2 regions of the Veillonella tobetsuensis genome follow, and region 1 is predicted to be linked to the other one. Evidence: a T-box and tRNA genes for the amino acid it is inferred to sense, from the RefSeq annotation. Region 1 holds a T-box; the other holds one or more tRNA genes.
What was found. A T-box is a leader RNA that pairs with one kind of tRNA and senses whether it is charged. The one in region 1 lies ahead of thrS (threonine--tRNA ligase), so its partner is inferred to be a tRNA-Thr.

Region 1 (7,550 bases):
TTGTAACCTTGGCATCTATCGTTGAACGTGAATCTTTATTTGATGCAGATCGCCCAACTATTGCAGGGGTCTTTAAAAAGCGTTTAGCCCACGGCATTCCATTACAGTCTGATGCAACAATCTCTTATGTACTTGGTTATGCAAAAGAAAATGTATCGATTGGCGATACGCAATTACAAAGTCCTTATAATACATATGTAAGTAAAGGTTTACCGCCAGGACCTATTGCAAATCCTGGTAAAAAATCCTTAGATGCGGTATTGTACTCTGAAAATACGGAGTATCTATACTTTGTAGCTGACAAGGAAGGGCATAATCACTTTTCCAAGACTTATGCTGAACATCTAGCAGCTATTGAAAAAATCTATGGTGGGGATCAAGCTACTACATCATCCTCTGATCAAGGACAAGCTCCTGTATTGGCACAGGCTGGGCCTAACTATGACGTGGCGGCTACGTCTGAGCCAGACTATAACTATAGCCCTGTAGAGGCTGTAGAGGCGGATGCTAAATATGTTGATGTAGAACCAACAAATACATATAAACCATCTACAGTACCGTCAACAACACAAGTAACACCTACGCCAGCTGCCGTTCCTACACCAGAACAACAACCGGCGACAACATCTACAGATAGTCAAATACCACCTAGTATGCAACAGGTAGTACCTCAACAATCTGTACCTGTTCAATCTGCGCCAGCAGTAGAGGAACCTCGTATTGTGAGACCTAGTACAACCCCTAGCACACAAACGTTACCAAGTACAGGTAATACACAGGGCGGTGTTGATAGATAGTGTATCTATATCATTACATTAATTCTTATGTCATATACGTGCAGCCTTTTGCGCGTATATGATTACTTTCACAGTTATATATGTACTAGGAATTTATAATATATTTTATGGAATTAAATGAAATACTAAATGAGCAGCGTATTTACGCGATGATTAATAATGTGCCCATCCTTCGGGAATCTGAGGTGCATTTATTTGAAGAATTGGTTGGATTATACAGGCCCACCTCTGTGTTGGAGGTGGGCACCGCCATTGGTTACTCAACATTACTGATGGCACCCCTTATTGAGCAAGGCGGACGGATTACGTCTATCGAACTTGATGAGGTACGTTACGAAATGGCGAAATATTATATCGGTCAATCTGATTATAAGGATCAAATCACATTGATTAAGGGGGATGCGAAGGACGTATTAACTAAGATTAAAGGGGAATACGATCTCGTGTTTTTAGATGGTCCTAAGGGGCAATACCTAAGTCAACTAGAGGTGATTTTACCTCATGTGAAAGAAGGGGGCGTCATCCTCGCAGATAATGTTCTGTTTAGAGGTTATGTACGAGGCGATAAAGAGGCTCCACATCGCTTTAAAACGATTGTTAAACGATTACAATCATATTTGGCATATGTAGAAAATAAAGAATTATTTAACACCACCATTTACCCTATGGGGGATGGTATGAGTGTGAGTGTGTGGAAAGGACACAACAAATAATGGCAGATCATTTTATGGAATTACTTTGTCCGGCAGGTAATATGGACAAGCTAAAAATGGCCATTCGCTATGGTGCGGATGCCGTTTATTGTGCAGGTAAACGATTTGGCTTGCGCGCTGGTAACTCCAATTTTTCCGACGAAGAATTGAAGGAGGCCGTTCAATTTGTGCATGAACATGGTAAAAAAATCCATGTTACATGTAATATCATCCCTCATAATGAAGATTTTGAGGGCCTTGAGGATTATTTGAAGTTTCTTGAAAGTATCGGTGTAGACGCGATTATTGTGGCTGACATGGGTATCTTTAGCTTGGCTAAACGAGTGGCTCCAGGTCTTGAGCTTCATGTAAGTACACAAGCATCTACTACGAACTGGCATACGGTACAAATGTGGAAGGAGCTTGGTGCAGCACGCGTTGTAGCAGCTCGTGAAGTATCTGTAGCAGACCTTAAAGAGATGAAGAAGAATGTAGACATTGAAATCGAATCTTTCGTACATGGCTCTATGTGTATTTCTTACTCTGGTCGTTGCCTTTTGTCTAACTATATGACAGGTACACGCGATGCTAACCGCGGTCAATGTTCTCAATCTTGCCGCTGGAAATATAGTATTGTAGAATCCAATCGTCCTGGTGAATACTATCCAATCGAGGAAGATGAACATGGTACATACATCTTTAACTCCAAAGATTTGTGCCTCATCCATCGCATTCCTGAATTATACGAAGCAGGCATCGATAGTCTTAAGGTAGAGGGCCGTATGAAATCTGTTCACTATTGTGCAACGGTGGCTAAGGTATACCGCACGGCTATCGATACATACTTGAAAGAGCGTGAAAATTGGTACGTTCGTCCTGAATGGATTGCTGAGTTAGAAAAAATTTCTCATCGTCCTTACACAGATGGTTTTGCTGATGGCCGTCCTGATGAAAGTGCTCAAAACTACGGCAAATCTACGAATACCCAAACACATGACTTCATTGGTCTAGTTCTTGGTTATAACGACGAAGAAAAATATGTTGACCTTGAACAACGTAATAACTTTAAGGTTGGTGATAAGGTAGAATTCTGCCAACCTAAGGGTGACCTTATAGAAGCGGTTATTGAAAAAATGACAGACGAAGATGGTAATCCTATCGACGTAGCACCTCATGCACAAATGAAGGTTCGCTTGTACATGGATACAAAATTAGAACCGTATTCCATGATGCGCCGCGAGTGCAAGGTGAAAGAAGACTAATATGGTGGAGTCACATACCATTGATATGACCGCTTGTAATGAAGAGGCCTATAGAACTTCTAATGAAGTGCCTTTAGTAGCATCTCGCTCGTTACAAGGCTTTCCAGAACCAACTGTTTATACAGGGACAGGGGAGGAATCCTATTTGTACTTTCACATCGATCCGAAACATACAAATTATGTCAATCGAATCTTAGAAGGCTATGAATATGTAGGTGTCATGACTACTGTCGATACAGCTGGACGCTGTATGCTTAGATGTACACCTGACACACGAGAACTGGCTATTGATATTCTATCGAGCCTGCCTATAGTTACTTTAGTATGCTAAACGTAGCGTAGAGAATTATCCGAATCTAGGAGAATAATAATGAAATGTAATGTATTAAAACGCGCATTGGTATTAACTGCTCTTGGGGCATCCATGGCAACAGCTGCTTTTGCAGCGCCAACTGGTCCTGTTATGATTCCACAACCAGGCACTGTTGTTATTATTAACCATAATCCAGACGTAACCTTTGCGGGCAATATCAATTTTGATGTTGAAAGCCAAGAAAACAATAACTTACGAATTGGTTCTGCTGTAGTGCCAAATGTATTATATGGTGCTGTATTCAACAAAGCAGGTGCGCCTGATACAATCGTACCAGCCCAAACCTATGTGTTCACAGGTGCTAAAGAAGTGCCTGCTGCTTTGACCTCTCCTAGTGATGAAGGTAAACCAGGTGCAGCTTGGTCCGTAGAAACCATTAAGAAAACAAAATCTGGTGACATCCAAGTGGCTAGCCGTGGCGTACCTGAAAAACCATTGGGTGTACAAATGGAAATCATTAAAGATACTTTTACAATGGGTGCTATCGATAACAGTAAGACTGTGTTAGGTGAAAATAGCAAAGGCACATTGTACATGACTGTTCCTAAAGAATTAAAGTTGAATCCTAGCACCGATATTCCGGCCGATGTGCGTGAAACAATGCCCGCTATGCTCCGTGGCCGCATGGGTGAATCCTTGATGGTGAACCTATTGCCACTTAATGACGAAGAAAAACAACAACTTCGCAACAATCCACACAATGCAAATACAATCGTATTTAATCGTGCCATGGGTATGGCTAGCAGCATTGGAAACTCTGCTAAACAAAGCAAGGTATACACATACATGAAAGATCATTACCTCAATATGGTTATCGTTGCAAAAGACTACGATGATAATGGTGCTCGTGGTAGCGGCGTATTGATGGTATCTAAGCAAGACAACTCTGACGATGTAATGTTAATCTTGTTCAAAGGCCCAGACATTACAAATGCTAAAATTGAAAAAGTGATTGGATCCATGTTGTCCGCTCATTTTGAAAGAAAATAATGAAGTGGTAAACTAAAGTTGGACGCAGAGGGTGGGATTTTTTAACACTCTCCAGAAATACTACAGGCCTGTAATACATTTGAAGGTGCGCTGATATGGTGCTCTTTCAAGATAGTACAGGCCTGTTGTGATTTTATTGTATAGTTGAAATTTTTTAATGTCTATGATAAGATGATTGAGTAAAAGTGATGCAAAGGACATGATTCTCATATCCCTGTGTACCAGAGAGAGGCAGATGCTGGAAATGCCTTACACATATATCAGAGTTACCCCCTTTAAACTGATTTGTCGAACCTAAGTAGGCAAATACGGCCGCCACCGTTATCGGGCTTAATGAAGTGAATTACTATACATATATATTCGTATAGGTAGTTAACTAGGGTGGAACCGCGAATGATCTTCGTCCCTTGTTTTGTAGGGATAGAGGGTCTTTTTTTATTACCTAAAACCGACTATCCTAGTTTATAAATTGGAGGAAAGAAAAATGGCAGATGTAAAAATCATTTTACCTGATGGTAGTGCAAAGGAATACGCTGCCGGCACTACTCTTGGGGAAGCAGTAAAACAACTATCTAACAGCTTGGCTAAAAAAGTACTAGCTGCTAATGTAAATGGCGAATTAACAGACCTTCGCGAAGAACTCGTAGATGGTTCTGAAGTAGCGTTCTTAACATTCGAAGAAGATGGTGGCAAACATACTTTGCGCCATACAGCTTCTCATATCTTGGCACAAGCGGTTAAACGCTTATGGCCTGAAGCTAAATTGGCTATCGGTCCTGCTATCGATAAAGGTTTCTACTATGATATCGATATGGAACATACTTTAACTCCTGAAGATTTAGGCAAAATCGAAAAGGAAATGAGCCGTATTGTAAAAGAAAACTTGCCTATCACTAAATCCGTAATGTCTCGTCAAGAAGCTATTGAGTTCTTCAAATCTAAAAACGAAGACTACAAGGTAGAATTAATTGAAGATCTTCCTGAAGATGCTGTTATCTCTTGCTATGCGCAAGGCGACTTCATCGATCTTTGTGCAGGTCCTCACGTGGCATCTACTGGTAAGGTAAAAGCTTTCAAATTACAAAGCATTGCAGGTGCATACTGGCGCGGCGATGAAAAGAACAAAATGTTGCAACGTATTTACGGTACAGCATTCGAGAAAAAAGAAGAACTTGATGCATACCTTCACATGCTTGAAGAAGCGGCTAAACGCGACCATCGCAAACTTGGTAAAGAACTTGGCTTGTTCGTTATCAAAGAAGAAGGTCCTGGCTTCCCATTCTTCTTACCAAAAGGTATGGCTCTTCGCAACGAATTGGAAAACTTCTGGCGTGAAGTTCATCATGAATTTGACTATGAAGAAATTCGTACACCAATCATCTTAAATAAACAATTGTGGGAAACATCTGGTCACTGGTTCCATTACCGTGAAAATATGTATACTACAATCATCGACGAAGAAGAATATGCAATTAAGCCAATGAACTGCCCAGGCGGTATCTTGGTGTACCAAAATGAAATGCATTCCTACCGCGACTTCCCGTTGCGTTATGCTGAACTTGGTTTAGTTCACCGTCATGAATTATCCGGTGCATTACACGGCTTGTTCCGCGTACGTGCCTTTACTCAAGACGATGCTCACGTATTCATGTTGCCAGATCAAATGCAATCTGAATTGATGAAAGTCATCGAATTGTTTGACCGGATTTACAGCCAATTTGGTTTAAAATACCATGTTGAATTGTCCACTAAACCAGACAATGCAATGGGTGATGATGCAATTTGGGAAGCCGCTACAGAAGCATTGCGTAATGCGATTGAAGCCAAAGGTATTCCTTACGTAATTAACCCTGGCGATGGCGCTTTCTATGGTCCTAAACTTGATTACCATATCGAAGACTCCTTGGGCCGTACATGGCAATGTGGTACTATTCAATTAGATATGAACTTGCCTGAACGTTTCCAAATTGAATACGTTGGCGAAGATGGTCAAAAACACCGCCCTATCATGATTCACCGTGCATGCTTCGGCTCCATGGAACGTTTCATTGGTATCTTGACTGAACATTATGCAGGTGCATTCCCAACTTGGATGGCTCCTGTACAAGTTAAAATCTTGCCTATCTCTGAAAAACATGTTGAATATGCTAAAGAACTGGCAAAACAAATGCATCGCGACTATGTACGTGTAGAAGTGGATGATCGTAGCGAAAAAATTGGCTACAAAATCCGTCAAGCACAAATGGCAAAAGTTCCATACATGCTTGTGGTAGGCGATAAAGAAGTTGAAGAAGGCACTGTTAACGTTCGTAAACACGGCGGTGACGAATTAGGTTCCGTACCATTCGAAGAATTCTTCAATGCTATTAAAATTGAAATCAAAGAACGCAACTAATTGACTATTATGACTCATCCATCAATATTATTGATGGATGAGTTGTCATGTTTGAAATTGTTATGATCTAATTTCTTATATGCATCAAAATAAACAGATATAAATTTAGCCCCCATATACTAAAGCCTTTCATTAGACTTAAGTCTAGGAGTTAGTCATTTGTATAGTGGGGGCTATCTCTTTAATTGTTACCTGTGAGTAGCGAAAGGAAATGCTATGAAAGAAGTAAATTCATATGGCTGGAAAGCCGTCGTTAGTTCTTCCGTTGGTTATGCCATGGATGGTTTTGATCTCTTGATTTTAGGTTTTATGCTAACCTTGATTTCTGGAGATTTAGGCTTGACCACTGGTCAAGCAGGTTCTTTGGTGACGTGGACCTTGGTTGGTGCCGTACTTGGTGGTTTCATCTTCGGTACTTTGTCAGATAAATTTGGTCGCGTTCGCGTATTGACTTGGACTATCGTGCTATTTGCAGTATTTACTGGTCTCTGTGCTTTTGCTCAAGGGTATTGGGATCTTCTAATTTACCGTACAATAGCCGGTATTGGTTTAGGTGGTGAATTTGGTATTGGTATGGCACTCGCTGCTGAAGCTTGGCCTGCACAACATCGTGCAAAAGCGACAAGCTATGTTGCTCTTGGTTGGCAATTAGGCGTGTTGGCTGCTGCCTTGTTAACACCATTACTCATTCCTATCATTGGATGGCGTGGTATGTTTATGGTTGGCATTATTCCAGCACTAGTTGCTTGGGTATTCCGTGCGAAACTACATGAACCAGAAATCTTTGTACAAAGTAAAGAAGATAAAGAGCATTCACATACAAACTCTTTCAAGTTATTAGTAAAAGATGTAAGAACTACAAAGACATCTATTGGTGTTGCTATTTTAACATCTGTTCAAAACTTTGGGTATTACGGTATTATGATTTGGTTACCTAATTTCTTAAGTAAGCAATTAGGCTTCTCTCTTACAAAATCCGGTTTGTGGACAGCGGTTACTGTTTGTGGCATGATGGTAGGTATTTGGTTATTTGGTCGCTTA
Region 2 (7,550 bases), on a different contig from region 1:
AAAAGCTTTGGTAGAAGGCTATCACTTTGGAGGTAAAACAGGTACTGCCGAAAAGCTCGATACTAAACGAGGCGGCTATTTAGCAGGCCATTATATAGCATCCTTTATTGGATTTGGTCCAGTAGAAGATCCTAAGTTTGTAGTTCTTGTTGCTATTGATGACCCTCAAAAAGGTTCTATCTATGGTGGTCAAATTGCGGCCCCAGTATTTAAAAATATCATGTCTCAATTGGTTAGATACTATCAAATGTCGCCATCTGTTAAAGATGGTGCTACAGTTGTAGCCTCGCCAGTAGCAAAACTTCCGTCAGTAAAACCAAATAGTGATGGTGATGTAGTATTGCCAGACTTTAGAGGATATACATTTGGGGCGGTACGCGATTGGTTGCATACGGCAGGCTTGTACTTTAAACCTGATGGTACAGGGACTGCGGTTTCACAAGAGCAACCGCCAGGAACAGTGGTGTCTCCCGGTACCGCTATTGTCGTCCAATTTAGTCATTGATGACTTATATAGTATAGGAATTAAACCTACAACTATAGACAAAGCGTTATATAATAGAATAAGAGATTACTAAAGGTGCCTCTATAGGCACCTTTTTATATAAGAATTCTGTATAGCGTATAATGGAATGGAGATAACTATGATTGAATTACGTGGTAAAGCTGTAGCTGATGCACATAAAGCTGTTTTACAAGAAAAAATGACAAACCTTGAAGCGGGTACTATTACAATGGCGGTATTACTTGTTGGTGATGATCATGGTGCAAACATGTATGCTGATTTTATGGAAAAAACAGCCAAGAATTTTGGCTATGGATTTGTGCGCACTCAACTACCTAGTACAGCAAGTCACGAAGAGGTATATGAAGCATTGATGTCATTAAATAACGATGATGCAGTACATGGTATTTTGCCACTTATGCCGATGCCAAAGGATATCGATACGGAGCAATTAATTGATGCTTTAAGTCCTAAAAAAGATATCGATGGTCTTACGACCTATAATATTGGCCTCGTAACAGCTAGTAAAGGTGGTTTTGCACCTTGTACAGCTAAGGCTTGTTTAGCTATATTAGATCATTATGGGATTTCTTTAGAAGGAAAACATGTAGTTGTTGTGGGTCGCAGTCAAGTTATTGGTAAACCAGTAGCGTTGATGGCTCTTGAACGTCATGCTACAGTATCCATCTGTCATTCGCGTACGACTGATTTGGCGTGTCATGTTAAAGAGGCGGACATCGTAATCGCTGCAGCTGGCCGTGCACATATGATTACAGCAGACATGGTAAAGGCTGGTGCCGTTGTTATTGATGTAGGTATCAATGAGCTAGATGGTAAAACAGTAGGCGATGTTGATTATGATGCGGTGAGTAATGTTGCATCTGCTATGACACCGGTTCCTGGTGGCGTTGGTTCCGTTACAACGACGATGATGTTGGAAGCAGTTTATGAGGCGTATCATGCACGAAATGTCAATCGCTGAGGGGATTTTAGATATCGCTTTAGAAACAATGAGAAATAATGATGCATCTATCATTCATTCCGTACAACTTGATTTAGGTTTAATGAGTGGCGTAGAACCTGATGCATTGTCCTTTTGCTGGGATGCGGTAACAAAAGGTACTCCGGCAGAAACATCTAAAATCGACATTCACACCATCCCTATTACAGGACAATGTTTAGATTGTGATACTATTTTTGATGTGCAAGACTATAAATTTATCTGTCCTCATTGTGAAAGTCGTCTTGTGAACACTATAGGTGGTCGAGAACTACAAGTGACATCTATTGATATAGATTGAGGTATATATGCAAGTAGAAGTAAAAACAAATGTATTGGCAAAAAATGATGCCATTGCATCATCGTTGCAACAAATATTTAAAGAAAAACATATCTTTGTATTTAATTTAATGGGCTCTCCAGGTGCGGGTAAGACGTCGTTATTAGAAGCAACATTACAAGATTTAGCAAAAGATTATAATGTGGCTGTTATTGAAGGCGATTTATTTACCTCTAAAGATGCTGAGCGCATTCATGCTCTGGGGGTACCTGTCATTCAAATCAATACGGTAGGTGGCTGTCATTTAGATGCTAATATGATTCAAGATGCTATATCTGATTTAGATCTAGATGCATTAGATATGATAATTATAGAAAATGTTGGGAATTTAGTATGCCCTGCAGAATTCGATATAGGTGAGGCTGTGAAAGTCACAGTGTTGTCTGTTACAGAAGGTGAAGATAAGCCCTTAAAATATCCACTTATCTTTAAAGAATCAAAGGCTATATTGCTCAATAAGATTGATCTTTTACCATATGTACCATTCGATAAGGAAAAGGCAATCAAAGATATTCGTAATTTAAATCCTCAAGGCCAAGTGTTTGAAATCAGTTGTACCGTTAAAGATGGTCTGGTACCATGGTTAACATGGCTTAGAAAACAAATGGAGAGTCGATAATGAAAAAAATCTTATCTCATGCAGCATTGACTATAGCCGTGCTAAGTGCAATGGGAACTGTATCGGTAGGGGCTGTTGATGCGGAAACAACGGTGCCAGAAATCAAGAATACTATAGTTGTTGTGAAAGAACCTGCTGCAGATAGTCGCTCAAAAAGTGGATGGCTAGCTGAACAATTAGCAGTTACTGCTTTTGGTGATTCTTTGCAATATTGGCAGGCTGCTAGCGAAAATGATGGTGTTATGCCACAGGATTCAAAAAATAATTTAGCTGATATAGGACATTCGTATACATCTAATAATTTACCAGCTCTTGGTGTAGAAGATGACTACAGTTTAGCTTTGAAATCGGACGAGGATACTGCGAGTGTAGGTCCTGTATATCGCGTTGGTGATGTATATAAGCCTAGTGCTACTACTAAAAAGACCGTGAAAGGTGTATTTACAACGTATCATGAAAAAGATATGGATATAACGGTGTATACTGGACCGGATAAATCACGTCTAGAAGGGAATCAGTTGCGTGGACAAGGTGCTACGTACTTATTTCCTGTAGGTACTATTACTAATTTACATACTACAGAAAAAGGCTTGGTTACTGTTCGTGATATTGGTGTAGGTAGTTCCCGCATGGAGATGATTTTCTCTTATGGTAGTCCTAATGCGATGTGGCGGAACCAATCCGATGAATCATATATCTTTTTATATGAAGGTCATGCGGAAAATTCATGGACAGAAAAAAAGGAATTTACTTCTCTCGTAGCGAATACAAATAATAATAGCCAATCTCCAGATTCTATTCAAAACGGAAAATCCTATGTGGCTTTCACCGTTAAAAATAATGTGATAGAGGCTGTTGATATTTTGGATGGACAGGTTTGGACCCGTTTCGGATTGCCAAAGGCTCCGATGTATCATTTCCATGCTGGGCAATTGAGTGACGATGATTTTGTGTTGCGTGGTTTACGATTGAATCAACATTTTGTGAATGATGCAGATGCAGAGTGGAGAACTCAAGGAATGCTATTTGGTGCTACATTCATTGGCTATAATGAGTATGGCGTTAGCGTAGATGATAAGTCGCTTATTAATCGTGTGTTGTTAAACGTCTATACACCGACACGTCGTGGTATTGCCATGGGCGATACAAAATATCTATTGCTATTCGTATATGGTATGCCGACGCGTATAGTGGAGTCTGCAACAAATACAGGCACTGCAACGGTGTATGAGTATAAAAATCCAAGGTCGAGTAATTCTTATTTACAGTTCGCCTTAGATGATAAAAATCAATATATCAAATCAGTGATGTTATCTGACCGACCTGTTAAGTAGGTCATCTTAAGTGAGGAGGCAAGGATATGGTTACTGTACAAGATGTGAAAGAACGGTGGGAACAAATTCAAAATGGTGATGAGCGTATATTGTTCATCGTTGGTGGCCCTGGTTCTGGTAAAAGTTTGTTAATTCGTGAGTTATCAGAGCAAAAAGGGTGGAAATATTTAGAAGCCAAACAACTTATTGAAGAAGAATTTTTGTTGGTTCCTCGTGATGAACGTCCAAAACTTGCAGAAGATGTTATTCGCCGTGCATTAAGTCGTAGTGATACGGAAGTACTTCTTTTAGATGGTATTAATGTATTATTTGCTCCTATTTTAAACTTAAATCCTCTTGAACTATTAAAGACCATTAGTAAAACATATCCGATTGTTGTAGGTTGGCGTGGTCATCTTGAAGGTGATCAATTGTACTTAGAACACAATAATGATTCAAAACATGCAGTGGTTACTATTACAAAACCTGAGCGTGTCATGGTTATTGACTAATTACAGTTATATTGATTGATGAGGGCATTATATATTGCCATGAGTTATGACCGCATATAAAAAGGTGGGTGGATATCATGGATTAATATATAATTGCCCTTATTTTAGGTGTTGTAGAAGGTATAACAGAGTGTATTCTTGTGGTACCTTAACCGTTCGTCTTTATCTACTTTTGGATATTATAGAATTATAGTGGCTATATTAGCGATTATGTACCTGTATTTATGATTTCCTATGAGGAAAAAATGAAATTGAAGAAAATTCAAAAAAATACTTGCATCGAAAAAACTTTCATGATATATTGATATAGCACTAAGGGACACCGCAATGAACGAAAAAACTTTAAAAAAGTTTTTAAAAAGTTCTTGACACTTAGTGAGGCGGATGTTACAATACATTTTGTCGTAATGATGCTGGCGTAGCTCAATAGGTAGAGCAGCTGACTTGTAATCAGCAGGTTGTGGGTTCAATTCCTATCGCCAGCTCCATTTTATTTCTGGAGGGATTCCCGAGCGGCCAAAGGGAGCAGACTGTAAATCTGCCGTCTTCGACTTCGAAGGTTCGAATCCTTCTCCCTCCACCATCTATAGCGGGGTGGAGCAGTTGGTAGCTCGTCGGGCTCATAACCCGAAGGTCGCAGGTTCAAGTCCTGTCCCCGCAACCACAAATATTCGCAGTGAAGTGAACGTTCATTGTGCTGGTGTAGCTCAGTCGGCAGAGCGTATCCTTGGTAAGGATAAGGTCACCGGTTCAATCCCGGTCACTAGCTCCATACATGGCGGCATAGCTCAGTTGGCTAGAGCAATCGGTTCATACCCGGTGTGTCCGCGGTTCAAATCCGTGTGCCGCCACCATTAAACCTCACGTTGGTGAGGCTTTTTTTATATCTATATTTAAATAATGAATCATATCTAACTACACACATTTGTAACTTAGATATGATTTTTTGTTTATTGATCTTTATAGATTATGATATAATATTCTGTAGGAATGTATATTCCGTTGATTAAATTAGGTTATTATATTATAGTATTACTATAAAAGTATTTTGTTTTTGTGAAGGAGGATTATTTCCTAATGGCAAAAGAAAAATTTGAACGTACGAAACCGCATGTTAACATTGGTACTATCGGTCACGTTGACCATGGTAAAACTACTTTGACTGCTGCAATCACAAAAGTATTGGCTGAAAAAGGCCAAGCTGACTTCCAAGATTACAGCATGATCGATAAAGCTCCAGAAGAACGTGAACGCGGTATCACAATCAACACTGCACACGTTGAGTACGAAACTGCTAACCGTCACTATGCACACGTTGACTGCCCAGGCCATGCTGACTATGTTAAAAACATGATCACTGGTGCGGCTCAAATGGACGGCGCTATCTTGGTATGTTCCGCAGCTGATGGCCCTATGCCACAAACTCGCGAACACATCTTGTTGGCTCGCCAAGTTGGTGTTCCTGCAATCGTAGTATTCTTGAACAAAGCTGACATGGTTGACGACGAAGAATTGATCGAATTGGTAGAAATGGAAGTTCGTGAACTTCTTTCCTCCTATGAATTCCCTGGCGACGAAGTACCTATCGTTGTAGGTTCCGCTTTGAAAGCTTTGGAAGGCGATGCTCAATATGTAGCTAAAATCGACGAATTGATGGACGCTGTAGACTCCTACATCCCAACACCAGTTCGTGATACTGACAAACCTTTCTTGATGCCTGTGGAAGACGTTTTCACAATCACTGGTCGTGGTACAGTAGCAACTGGCCGTGTTGAACGTGGTCAAGTAAACGTAGGTGACACTGTAGAAGTAGTAGGCTTGAAAGAAAAAGCTGACTCCTACGTAGTAACTGGTCTTGAAATGTTCCGTAAAACTTTGGATTCTGCAGTAGCAGGTGACAACGTTGGTGCATTGCTTCGTGGTGTTGACCGTAAAGACATCGAACGTGGTCAAGTATTGGCTAAACCAGGTTCCATCAAACCACACACTAAGTTCAAAGCAGAAGTATACGTTTTGACTAAAGAAGAAGGTGGCCGTCATACTCCATTCTTCTCCAACTACCGTCCACAATTCTACTTCCGTACAACAGACGTAACAGGTGTTGTAAACCTTCCTGAAGGTGTAGAAATGTGTATGCCTGGCGATAACGTAACAATGGATATCGAATTGATCACTCCAATCGCTATCGAAGAAGGTCTTCGTTTCGCGATCCGCGAAGGTGGCCACACTGTAGGCGCTGGCGTAGTAACAGCAATCGAAGGTTAATCTTCATAATTGAATCATAGATTCTAAAAAGGGACCCTGTGGGGTCCCTTTTTTATGCATAATAAAAATGAAGAAAAGGCATGGACTTCTTTCTAGACAAAAAATATCATTCTTTGTTATACTATCCATGTCAGGCAGATGTGCCTGGCTTTTTTGAGTTGCTTAAAATCTTGACATCGCTTGCTACGTATGATATAGTTTTTTAGTATGTAGTCGAGTGTTTTCGAGTACAAGAGACAAGTTAGTAAATATAAAGCGAGGTGTGTCCGGATGCGTAATGCCATTACTTTAGCTTGCACAGATTGCAAACAACGTAACTACCAAACGAACAAGAATAAGAAAAACAATCCTGATCGTATTGAAATGATGAAATATTGCAAATTCTGCGGTAAACATACATTACACCGTGAAACAAAATAATCTTATCATTCATTACCTGTTGATTTGAGGATGTGAACAAATGGCAAAGTCTAACTCAGCAGTTCAACAACGTGGCGGTTTTGGTAAATTCTTCCGCGGTGTTAAGGCTGAACTGAAAAAAGTAGTCTGGCCAACAAGAAAAGAGCTCATCAATTACACAATTGTAGTATTTTTGGTAACAATCTTTATTGCCTTACTCATCTATGTGTTTGATGCGATTTTTGCTCAACTAATTAATATGTTGTTGCGGATTGTTGGATAGGGGGCCATTACATGGAAGCAGATAAGAAGTGGTATGTAATTCATACCTATTCAGGCTACGAAAATAAAGTTAAAACCACTCTAGAACTTAAGGTTCAATCTATGGGTTTGCAGGATGTAATTAGTAGAATACTAGTACCTCTTGAAGATGAAATAGATGAAAAAGATGGGGTTAAAAAAGTAGTAAAACGTAAAATTTTTCCTGGGTACGTATTGGTTGAGATGGAAGTTAACGACCGCTCTTGGTATGTTGTGCGCAACACACCAGGTGTAACGGGTTTCGTTGGTTCCGCTACAAAACCAGTTCCACTTTCT

Region 2: it encodes a tRNA-Thr, which carries the amino acid that the T-box ahead of thrS (threonine--tRNA ligase) is inferred to sense. The anticodon was not compared.

Annotation. Positions count from the first base shown of each region.
Region 1 is NZ_PPDF01000007.1:74,076-81,625, reverse strand. It holds gene mltG (endolytic transglycosylase MltG) at 1-797, shown strand, start outside; gene VTHSUH11_RS02675 (O-methyltransferase) at 905-1,510, shown strand; gene VTHSUH11_RS02670 (peptidase U32 family protein) at 1,510-2,751, shown strand; gene VTHSUH11_RS02665 (DUF4911 domain-containing protein) at 2,753-3,082, shown strand; gene VTHSUH11_RS02660 (hypothetical protein) at 3,122-4,114, shown strand; T-box leader at 4,294-4,525, shown strand; gene thrS (threonine--tRNA ligase) at 4,599-6,509, shown strand; gene VTHSUH11_RS02650 (MFS transporter) at 6,726-7,550, shown strand, end outside.
Region 2 is NZ_PPDF01000008.1:139,718-147,267, reverse strand. It holds gene VTHSUH11_RS03855 (penicillin-binding protein) at 1-505, shown strand, start outside; gene VTHSUH11_RS03850 (bifunctional 5,10-methylenetetrahydrofolate dehydrogenase/5,10-methenyltetrahydrofolate cyclohydrolase) at 645-1,487, shown strand; gene VTHSUH11_RS03845 (hydrogenase maturation nickel metallochaperone HypA/HybF) at 1,465-1,806, shown strand; gene hypB (hydrogenase nickel incorporation protein HypB) at 1,814-2,464, shown strand; gene VTHSUH11_RS03835 (hypothetical protein) at 2,464-3,798, shown strand; gene brxF (BREX-3 system P-loop-containing protein BrxF) at 3,825-4,289, shown strand; tRNA gene VTHSUH11_RS03825 (tRNA-Thr) at 4,702-4,777, shown strand; tRNA gene VTHSUH11_RS03820 (tRNA-Tyr) at 4,788-4,872, shown strand; tRNA gene VTHSUH11_RS03815 (tRNA-Met) at 4,878-4,953, shown strand; tRNA gene VTHSUH11_RS03810 (tRNA-Thr) at 4,986-5,061, shown strand; tRNA gene VTHSUH11_RS03805 (tRNA-Met) at 5,067-5,143, shown strand; gene tuf (elongation factor Tu) at 5,367-6,554, shown strand; gene rpmG (50S ribosomal protein L33) at 6,825-6,974, shown strand; gene secE (preprotein translocase subunit SecE) at 7,015-7,236, shown strand; gene nusG (transcription termination/antitermination protein NusG) at 7,248-7,550, shown strand, end outside.